DNA from 4 places in the Streptomyces sp. AM25 genome. Region 4 is predicted to be linked to each of the others. Evidence: riboswitches for the same ligand, from Rfam matches in the RefSeq annotation. Region 4 holds a riboswitch; each other region holds the start of a gene.
What was found. Region 4 has a riboswitch for cyclic di-AMP ahead of ACLHRZ_RS40405 (transglycosylase family protein). Riboswitches for the same ligand answer to the same signal wherever they lie in the genome.
Positions count from the first base shown of each region.

Region 1: another riboswitch for cyclic di-AMP. It lies ahead of ACLHRZ_RS16240 (M23 family metallopeptidase); the one in region 4 lies ahead of ACLHRZ_RS40405 (transglycosylase family protein).
Region 2: another riboswitch for cyclic di-AMP. It lies ahead of ACLHRZ_RS27875 (C40 family peptidase); the one in region 4 lies ahead of ACLHRZ_RS40405 (transglycosylase family protein).
Region 3: another riboswitch for cyclic di-AMP. It lies ahead of ACLHRZ_RS09395 (M23 family metallopeptidase); the one in region 4 lies ahead of ACLHRZ_RS40405 (transglycosylase family protein).

Region 1 covers NZ_JBKIWN010000010.1:244,747-246,937, reverse strand. The annotation lists gene ACLHRZ_RS16240 (M23 family metallopeptidase) at 80-1,204, opposite strand; cyclic di-AMP (ydaO/yuaA leader) riboswitch at 1,217-1,386, opposite strand; gene ACLHRZ_RS16235 (PP2C family protein-serine/threonine phosphatase) at 1,537-2,191, opposite strand, start outside.
Region 2 covers NZ_JBKIWN010000023.1:42,140-44,330, forward strand. The annotation lists gene ACLHRZ_RS27865 (hypothetical protein) at 1-326, opposite strand, end outside; gene ACLHRZ_RS27870 (YchJ family protein) at 488-907, shown strand; gene ACLHRZ_RS27875 (C40 family peptidase) at 900-1,367, opposite strand; cyclic di-AMP (ydaO/yuaA leader) riboswitch at 1,372-1,525, opposite strand; gene ACLHRZ_RS27880 (endo alpha-1,4 polygalactosaminidase) at 1,705-2,191, opposite strand, start outside.
Region 3 covers NZ_JBKIWN010000006.1:103,225-105,415, forward strand. The annotation lists gene ACLHRZ_RS09390 (M16 family metallopeptidase) at 1-596, shown strand, start outside; cyclic di-AMP (ydaO/yuaA leader) riboswitch at 802-957, shown strand; gene ACLHRZ_RS09395 (M23 family metallopeptidase) at 972-1,775, shown strand; gene ACLHRZ_RS09400 (GntR family transcriptional regulator) at 1,915-2,191, shown strand, end outside.
Region 4 covers NZ_JBKIWN010000138.1:141,060-143,250, reverse strand. The annotation lists gene eno (phosphopyruvate hydratase) at 1-52, opposite strand, end outside; gene ACLHRZ_RS40405 (transglycosylase family protein) at 317-1,069, opposite strand; cyclic di-AMP (ydaO/yuaA leader) riboswitch at 1,073-1,251, opposite strand; gene ACLHRZ_RS40400 (LysM peptidoglycan-binding domain-containing protein) at 1,513-2,191, opposite strand, start outside.

The DNA.
Region 1 (2,191 bases), on a different contig from region 4:
CAGAACATTCTCGGGCAAATGTGCGCACGAGTGGACGTACGAATGTGCGAACCGATCAGGGCACGGCCACGGCCGACGGCTACGGCCGGAGGCCCTTGTTCCGCAGCCACGGCAGCGGATCCACCGGCCCGCCGCCGTCCGGCCGCACCTCCAGATGCAGGTGCGGACCCGTGACGTTCCCGGTCGCCCCGACCCGTCCGATGACGTCGCCCGCCGCCACCTTGCCGGACGTGACCACCATCGACGACAGGTGACAGAACCACAGCTCCGTGCCGTCGTCCAGGGTCAGGACGATGCGGTAGCCGTACGCGCCCGACCAGCCCGCCGAGGTGATCGTGCCGCCGGCGACCGCCTTGACGGGCGTGCCCGTCGGGGCGGCGAAATCCTCGCCGGTGTGGTTCGCGGACCACATGTTCCCCGACTGCCCGAAACCCGCGGTGAGGGTGTACGAGCCGACGGGGAGCACGTACGAGCCGTGCTCGCTGGGCGAGGGGGCCGAAGGCTTCTGCGGTGTTTCGGAGGCGGATCCGTCCCCGGTCTTGTCCCCGGTCTTGTCCCCGCTCTTGTCCCCGGCCCCGTCCTCAGTCTTGTTCTCGGCCTTGTCCTCGGCCTTGTCCTCGGCTTGCGGAGTCTCCTGCTCTTTCTCCGCTTCGGCCTTCGCCTCCGCCGTCCGTTCCGCAGCGGCCTTGCGGTGTGCGTCCTCCGCGGCCTTCGTCTCGCTCTGGCGGGCGGCCTCCTCGGCGGAATCCTGCTGGTTCTCGGCCTGCTGGAGGATACGGGCGCGCAACGCCTCCCCGGCGTCCGCGGCGTTCTGCGCCAATGCGGAAGCGGATTCGGTCTTCGGGGCGGCGGTGGCCGGGGATTCCTCTTCGACCACTCCGAGCAGTTTTCCGGCCATCTCCGGCAGTTCCTTCAGATCCGGTACGTCCGGCACGGATATCGGCGCCGCCGGACGGTCCTGGGCACTCGCCATACCGCCCGCGCCGACCGCGGCGATGACACCCACGCCGAGAACGGCGCCGCTGCGGGCCATCGAGCCGCCGCGCTGTTTGGCGACCCGGTGCCGGCCGCGCACGGCCGATCCGGGCACCTCGCCGGGGTTCCATTCCTCGTCGGCGGGGAGGGGCTGCGCACGCTCGTACGAAACGTACGGCTCATGCTGTTCGTGCGAACTTCCGTCCGGGAACAGGCCGTTGGACGCCACCGGGGCGCACTCCTTTCCTTCCTGCTCGCCTACCGGGTTAGCTGACGGGTTCGGAGGAGGAAGGTCCCCTACGGGCCGGCTGCTGCCGGTCCGATTCACCCCAAGGGTTGTGGTTCCCCGGTTCCCTGAAGTTGCTGGTCGCGCAGGTGTAGCCAGACGTGCGGGATTCGGCGAAGGCGCACGGTGCCGCCTCTTGCGGCGGTTTGACGACCGCGCTGCGTTATCGAACGTTAATAGACGCGGCAGCCGATTTCCAAGCCGAAAGCGTGAATTCACGGGGCTCTTGGGCAGGTTTTGCCATGTGGTGGGCGTGCCGCTCAGATCAAGATCGATTACGCACGGTGCGGATGTCCGCGGCGGATCGCCAGCAGGGCCATGTCGTCCGCAGTCTCGCCGCCCGTGTGGCACGCAACGTCCTCGGTCAGGGCCTCCAGGAGGGCGTCCGGGCTGCGGAACTGGCGGCCGCTCAGGCGCCGCTCGGCGTCGTAGAAGGTGCCGTCCGCGTCGCGCGCCTCCGTCACGCCGTCCGTGAAGAGCAGGAGCGTCGTCCCCGGCAGGAACTCCCACTCCTGGACGTGGTCCGGCCACGCGCCGACGTCCCCCAGGCCGAGGGGCAGCGCCGCCGGGCCGCGGTGCGCCTCGGTGACGCGGCCCGCGGAGTGGAGCAGCAGCGGGGGCGGGTGGCCGCGGTTGACCAGGCGGAGGGACGAGGCGCCGGGCGGCACTTCGGCCAGGACGGCGGTCGTGAAGCCCTCGCTCTGATCGAGGTTGGCGCGCCGTGCGCCCTCCCTCTGCAACGCGTGCTCCAGACGCGCCGCGAGCCCCTCGAGCGTGCGCTCCTGCTCGGCCGCCTCGCGGAACGCGCCGACGAGGACGGCCACGGCCTCCACCGCACCGAGGCCCTTGCCGCGGACATCGCCGACGATCACGCGGACGCCGTGCGGGGTGTCCTGCACCGCGTAGAGGTCGCCGCCGATCCGGGCGTCG
Region 2 (2,191 bases), on a different contig from region 4:
TCCAGCTTCTTCAGCTGTGCCGGCACCTCCGCCGCGCGGTCCGCCGCCTTCACCGATCTCTGCAGCCGGCCCGACGTCGACCGCAGCCGCCGCTGCAGTTCCTGCAACGCCGCCGTGTCCGGGGTCTTCGAGCGGGCTTCCGTGCCGATCCGGGATGCGAGCAGCAGCGTCTCGCCGAGGTTGCCCACCGTGTCCAGCGACTCCGCCGCAGCGGGCCCCGGCGTGGCGGGCGGTGCGTCCGACGCGAGCGCGGGACCGGCGATCAGCAAGGCGAGCGTGCCGCACACGGCGGCCGCGGCAGTGGAGGGAAACGGGTTCAGGCGCATGCCGTCACCCTTGGTGGAGGGCCTCCGGGCCGCAACCGGCGGACGGCCCCGGCCCCGCGCCCGGACGGGCCCCGCAGTAAACCTGACCTGCGCGTATGTCAAACCGGCAAGCCGATGACCACCGTGCGGCCGAACGGGTTCCCATCCGGCACAATCAAGACGTGTCCAGATCCAGCGCACGTCCCCGGCCGGCCGTCGGCCCCGCCTCGCCCTGCCCCTGCGGGCTCGGCGACACGTACCAGAACTGCTGCGGCGCCTTCCACAGCGGGCAGAAGACCGCGCCCACGGCCGAACGCCTGATGCGCTCGCGCTACGCCGCCTTCGTCGTCCGCGACACCGCGTATCTGCTGCGCAGCTGGCACTCCAGCACCCGGCCCGCGCACCTCGATCTCGACCCCGAGATGCGCTGGACCGGGCTGGACGTCCTGGCGACGACGGACGGCAGCCCGTTCCACCAGGAGGGCACCGTCGAGTTCCGGGCCCGCTGCAGCGAGCGCGGGCACCAGGACGTCCTGCACGAGGTGAGCCGGTTCGTCCGTGAGGACGGGCGGTGGGTCTACCTGGACGGCGCCGTCACCTGACCCGGCCGTACCAGACGCTGCCGGTCCAGATCTTCTCCAGGCGCACGCGCGTGCCCGGCTTGGGGGCGTGCCAGATCTTGTTGTTCCCGGCGTAGATGCCCACGTGGTACACGTTGCTGCCGGAGTGGAAGAACACCAGGTCACCGGCCTGGCGGGAGCCCGCGGAGAGGTGGCGGGTCGCGTTGTACTGGTCGGCCGCGGTGCGCGGCAGGCGCTTGCCGATCCGCTTGAACGAGTAGAGCGTCAGGCCCGAGCAGTCGAAGCGGTTCGGGCCGGTCGCGCCGTACTGGTAGGGCGATCCCTGCTTGGCGGCCGCGACCCTGAGGGCCTGTTCGCCGGGGGTGGCGGCCTGGGTGCCGGGGACCATGCCCGGCAGCAGGACCGTTGCCGCCACCGCGGCGGCGGCAAGTACGGGAATGCGCGCAGGTATTCGCGGCAGTGCAGAAGGCATTGCAGACATGCCGAAGCCCTTCGTCAGCCGCCTGCGAAAGATGACCTGTCGGGTTCGGGCTGGACGAAGGTGCCCGGCCACGGTCGTGGCTTCACCCCAAGGACCACCGCCATCGTGGTCCGTCGTGCTCGGGTCTCCCGCTCCTGCCGGTCCGTCGAATCGGTTCCGCACCCGGTGCGGTGGCAGGACTCGGCGTCCGCCCGGGTGGCCCGCCTCGGTGACGGGGTCTCATGTTCGAGGGACGATCCTGCACCACCCCGCGCTCGAATTCAGAGCCGAATGGGGCTTCTGTGAACTTCTTCACTTCCGCCCTGTAACTGCAACCACGCCCGCATCTGGCACCCCATCAGCACGGCTTGCGCCACGCATCCAGACCCAGCCGCTTCTGCATCGAGCTCAGCCCGAGCCGCGTCGTTTGGCTGCAGAACTCCCCCGGTTTCAGGTCGTATTCGACGTGAAAGACCGCTTTGTTCGCCTTCACAAAGGGTGTCAGGCGCTCGCACTCCTCGTACTGCGCGCACTGCTCGTTCACCGCGAAGTCGAAGTCACCCAACAGCTGCGGGATCTGCTCCAGGTCGTTCTTCAGCCCCACGGACATCCCCCGGTCGTGCGCGAGCTTCGCCAGCATCCGGTTGAACGCCAACTGGTCGTCGGCAGTCAGCTTGAAGCCCGTCGAGTTGCGGAAGCCCTCCGTCAGGTCCGGCTCCACGGCGTCGAAGCCCTTCTTCCGGCACATGTCGATCCGGGCCGCCATGATCGGCTTCAGGACGTCGAGGCGGCGGATGTCCACCCACTTCTCGCCCTTCCAGCCCTTGTTGTTCGCGCCGAGGACG
Region 3 (2,191 bases), on a different contig from region 4:
AGACCCAGCTGCTCATCGGCCGCACCGGCCCGGACCGGCACGACCGCGTCTGGCCGGCCCAGGTGCTCGGCACCTACTGCCTCGGCGGCACCCTCACCTCCCGCCTGGACCGCGTCCTGCGCGAGGAGAAGGGCTACACCTACGGCGTGCGCGCCTTCGGCCAGGTACTGCGCTCGGGGCCGGACGGGACGGGCGCCGCCATGCTCGCCATCAGCGGCTCGGTGGACACCCCCAACACCGGCCCCGCGCTGGAGGACCTCTGGACGGTGCTGCGCACCCTCGCGGCGGAGGGCCTGACGGAGGCCGAGCGGGACGCGGCCGTGCAGAACCTCGTCGGCGTCGCACCGCTCAAGTTCGAGACGGCGGCCGCCGTCGCGGGCACGCTGGCGGACCAGGTCGAGCAGCACCTGCCGGACGACTTCCAGGCGCGGCTGTACGAACGTCTCGCGGACACCGGCACGGTGGAGGCCACGGCGGCCGTCGTGAGCGCCTTCCCGGCCGACCGTCTGGTGACCGTTCTCGTCGGCGACGCTGCGCAGATCGAGGAGCCGGTCCGGGCGCTGGGCATCGGCGAGGTGACCGTGATCTCCGCCTGACGGTTCGTCAGGAATAGCCGCAGCGAGGGAGGCGTGTGGGCCCGCAGGGACTTACACGCCTCCCTTATGTCCAATTTCAGGCAGAGGTTCCACGGTGACGATGTGGCGTACGTCATAAAACCCTGCTTCTGTTTGCCGTTCGAATCTGACGGCGATTAGCGTCGGGGCGGCAGTCCGTCAGGCCGGAACCGCAACCGCGGCTCCCGGACCGCCATCGCCGAGTCCCCGTACGGCGCGAGCCAGGGGAGCCGGGGAACCACCGTTCCCTTGGGGTGAATCGGGTCCCTCTCGCGAGGGAGCCGTAGGAGACCTTCCTGCTCCGAACCCGTCAGCTAACCCGGTAGGCGAGAAGGAAGGAAAGGAAAAAGCCGCAGCATGGCGTTCACCCGTCCCACCGGGAAGCACCGCCGTCCGAGCCGCGCCGTCCGTTCCGGCGCCAATCTCGCGGGCATAGCCACCCTCACCGCAGGCGGCGTGGTCGCAGGTTTCGCCGCACCGGCGATGGCCGCCGCGGACGAGGCGCACCGCACCGAGGACACGGGCCTCACCCAGGCCATCGTGATGAGCGACGCCATCTCCGGCAACGTCGACGCCCAGGCCCAGACGCAGCGCAGCGCGGCGGACGAGGCCAACGTCCGGCACCAGGCCGAGAAGGACGCCAAGCAGCGCGCCGCCGAGGCCAAGAAGCGCGCCGAGGAGGCCCAGCGCAAGGCCGACGCCGAGCGTGCCGAGAAGGAGCGCGCCGCCCGCGAGGAGGAGCGCAAGCGCCTCAACCTCTTCGTGATCCCGATCGACGGCTCCTACGTCTCCACCGCGTACAAGGCCTCCAGCGGCCTGTGGTCCTCCGGCAGCCACACCGGCGTCGACTTCCATGCGGAGTCCGGCACTTCGGTGCACGCCGTGGGCTCGGGCACCATCGTCGAGGCGGGCTGGGGCGGCGCCTACGGCAACAACATCGTCATCAAGATGAACGACGGCACGTACACCCAGTACGGTCACCTGTCGTCCATCGGCGTCTCCGTCGGCCAGACGGTCTCCGCCGGCGAGCAGATCGGCCTCTCCGGCGCGACCGGCAACGTCACCGGACCGCACCTGCACTTCGAGGCCCGTACGGCCCCGACCTACGGCTCGGACATCGACCCGGTCGCCTACCTGCGCGCCCACGGCGTCAGCCTGTAACGGCCCGCTCCGCAGACTTCAGGGACCCCGGCTCCGGCCGGGGTCCTCTGCGTTGTGTGCAGTCCGGCTGGCCAAAACACATCCATGGCGACGGCGGTGCCATCGGAAACCGGATGCGATTGCCATAGAGTCGCCGGACATGAACGATGACGGCGGAGGGACGCGCGAGGGCGGCCGTGTTTCCACGCATGCGGTCTGCACCGCGATCCGCGACGACATCGTTTCCGGCGTCTTCCCGCCCGGCAGCCGGCTCATCGAGGAACTCCTCGCCCGCCGTTACGGCGTCTCCCGGGTCCCCGTGCGCGAAGCCCTGCGCACGCTGGCCTCCGAAGGCTTCGTGACCACCCGCCGGCACGCGGGGGCGTGCGTGGCCGAGCCGACCGCCCAGGAGGCCGCCGACCTGCTCGAAGTACGGG
Region 4 (2,191 bases):
TGCCTCGCGAGTCGAGGATCTCGCGAGCTACGACGACGTCGATGGACGGCACGAGGGTCTCCTTCGTGTGTGCTGGAGTTCTGCAGCACGAGCCTAACGGGCCCCGGAGGCTGCGCCTGCCCTCGGCCCGCGACCCGAACCGAAAATTGGCACAAAAGCCGAGATCACGGGGCGAATGGCCGGTGCGTTCGCCCAGCGGGGACGTGATCTTGCAGGTCGTGATCCTGCAGGACTCCGGAACGGCGGAGCCCCGCTCCGATGCGGCTCGGGGGGAGGACGCATCGGAGCGGGGCGGTCCGCTGGGCTACGAGGCTGCTCAGCTGAGGTGCAGCTTCTGGCCCGGGAAGATCAGGTCGGCGTTGTCGACGACGTCCTTGTTGCGCTCGAAGAGCTTCTCCCAGCCGCCCTTGACCTTCTGGGTGTCGGCGATCGTGCCGAGGGTGTCGCCTTCCTTGACGGTGTACTCGCCGTCGCCCGTCTTGATCTCCTTCGGGGCGGCGTGCTTCGGCGCGTACTGCTTCGCCGGGGTCTCGTCGGACGAGTCGTCGTCGGAGGTCTGCGGCTTGGCGTGCTTCGGGGCGGCCTGGCGCTCGCTGCGGTCGGCGTGGCTCTTGCCCGACCAGGTGTTGCGCTCGGACTTCGAGGACTTCGAGGACTTCGACGAGGAGCCGGAGTCCGAGGGGTCGACGTCGGCCTTGGCGCCGCCCGAGCTCAGGTTGCCGGCGCCGGCGCAGCCCCAGGCGCCCGGGCCCTGCATGGCGAGCAGCTTCTCGGCGACGGCGATCTGCTGGCTCTTGGAGGCGAGGTCGGCGCGCGCGGCGTACTTGGTGCCGCCCGCGGCTGCCCAGGAGGAGTTCGAGAACTGCAGGCCGCCGTAGTAACCGTTACCGGTGTTGATCGACCAGTCGCCACCGGACTCGCACTGGGCGACCTTGTCCCAGGTGGACACCGAAGCGGCGTTGGCGGAGGTTGCGACCATCAGCGGGGCGGCAACGGCGACGCCGGTGACCCCGGCGAGCGTGACGATGCGGACGGCCTTGGACGGACGGCGATGCTTGCCCTTGGACATGAGTCGTTTCCTCACCGGCGCCTACGAGGTGAGCTGTCGGGTTCGGGCTGTGAGTTTGCCCGGCCCAGTGGCTTGCGCGCACCAGGCTTCACCCCAAGCCGCTCCGGCTTCCGGTCTGCACCGGCGGCCGTTGCGGCGACCTACCTTGGTTCCCCCGCTCCTGCCTACGGCGCTTGCGCGACGGTTCCCGCGGCCGTCGGCAGGATTCGGCGTGACGGCCGTGGTGCTCGCGGTGGCGAGCGGTGATGACGGTAAACACAGGCGGCCGACGGGTTCAAACCCCTCTTTTCAGCCACCACTGACTGCAGTTACCCCTGGGAACCCAATGTTTCCGCAGGTGGGAGGCGGTACGTGAAGAACGGACCGAGGCCGTCCAGCCGGAAGTCAACGAGACCCTTGTCTCATTTTCCCGCGTGAACGGACATTCGACCCGAACTGCCGCACTACTGCCCCAGATCGAGGCGCTGACCAGGCTGAATGAGGTCGGGATCGCTTCCGACAACCTTTTGATTGTTCTCGTACAACGAGTGCCAACCGCCCTTCACCGAATGGTCTTCCGCGATGGCTGACAGGTTGTCACCGGGACGCACGGTGTAGTCGTGGTCGGTGGGGCCGCCGGTGCGGGCATCCGAACTGCCGCGCGAAACACGCCCGCCGTCGTCGGAGCGGGGCGGCTGCGCACGGTGCTTGCCGCCGCCGGGGGTGGTGGTGTCCGTGTTGCCGGGGGCGTCCGAGGGGATGCCGGACGGGGCGTCCGACGGGGTGCCGGGCAGGGACGGGTGCGGGTGCGCGGGATCCGTGGACGGCGTGCCGGACGGGGTGTCCGAGGGCTTGCCGGAGGGCGCCGTGGAGCCCGTCGACGGGGCCGGGGCGGGGTCGTCCTTGCGGTGCCTGCCGTGCGACGCGGTGTCGTCGGAGGGCGAGGGCGACGGGGTCGCCGGGCTCGTGGAAGCGGAACCACCGGGCGTGGCCGTGCCGGGCGCCGGCTTCGCGTCCCCGGACGCGCCGTCGGACGACGCTGAGGGCGTCGGCTCGTGCACCGGCGGAGTCGTGCGCTCCGGCGCGGGCGCCTTGGGGGCCGGGGTCTGGGTGGCGCCCGGGTCCACCTGCGGCACCTTGCTC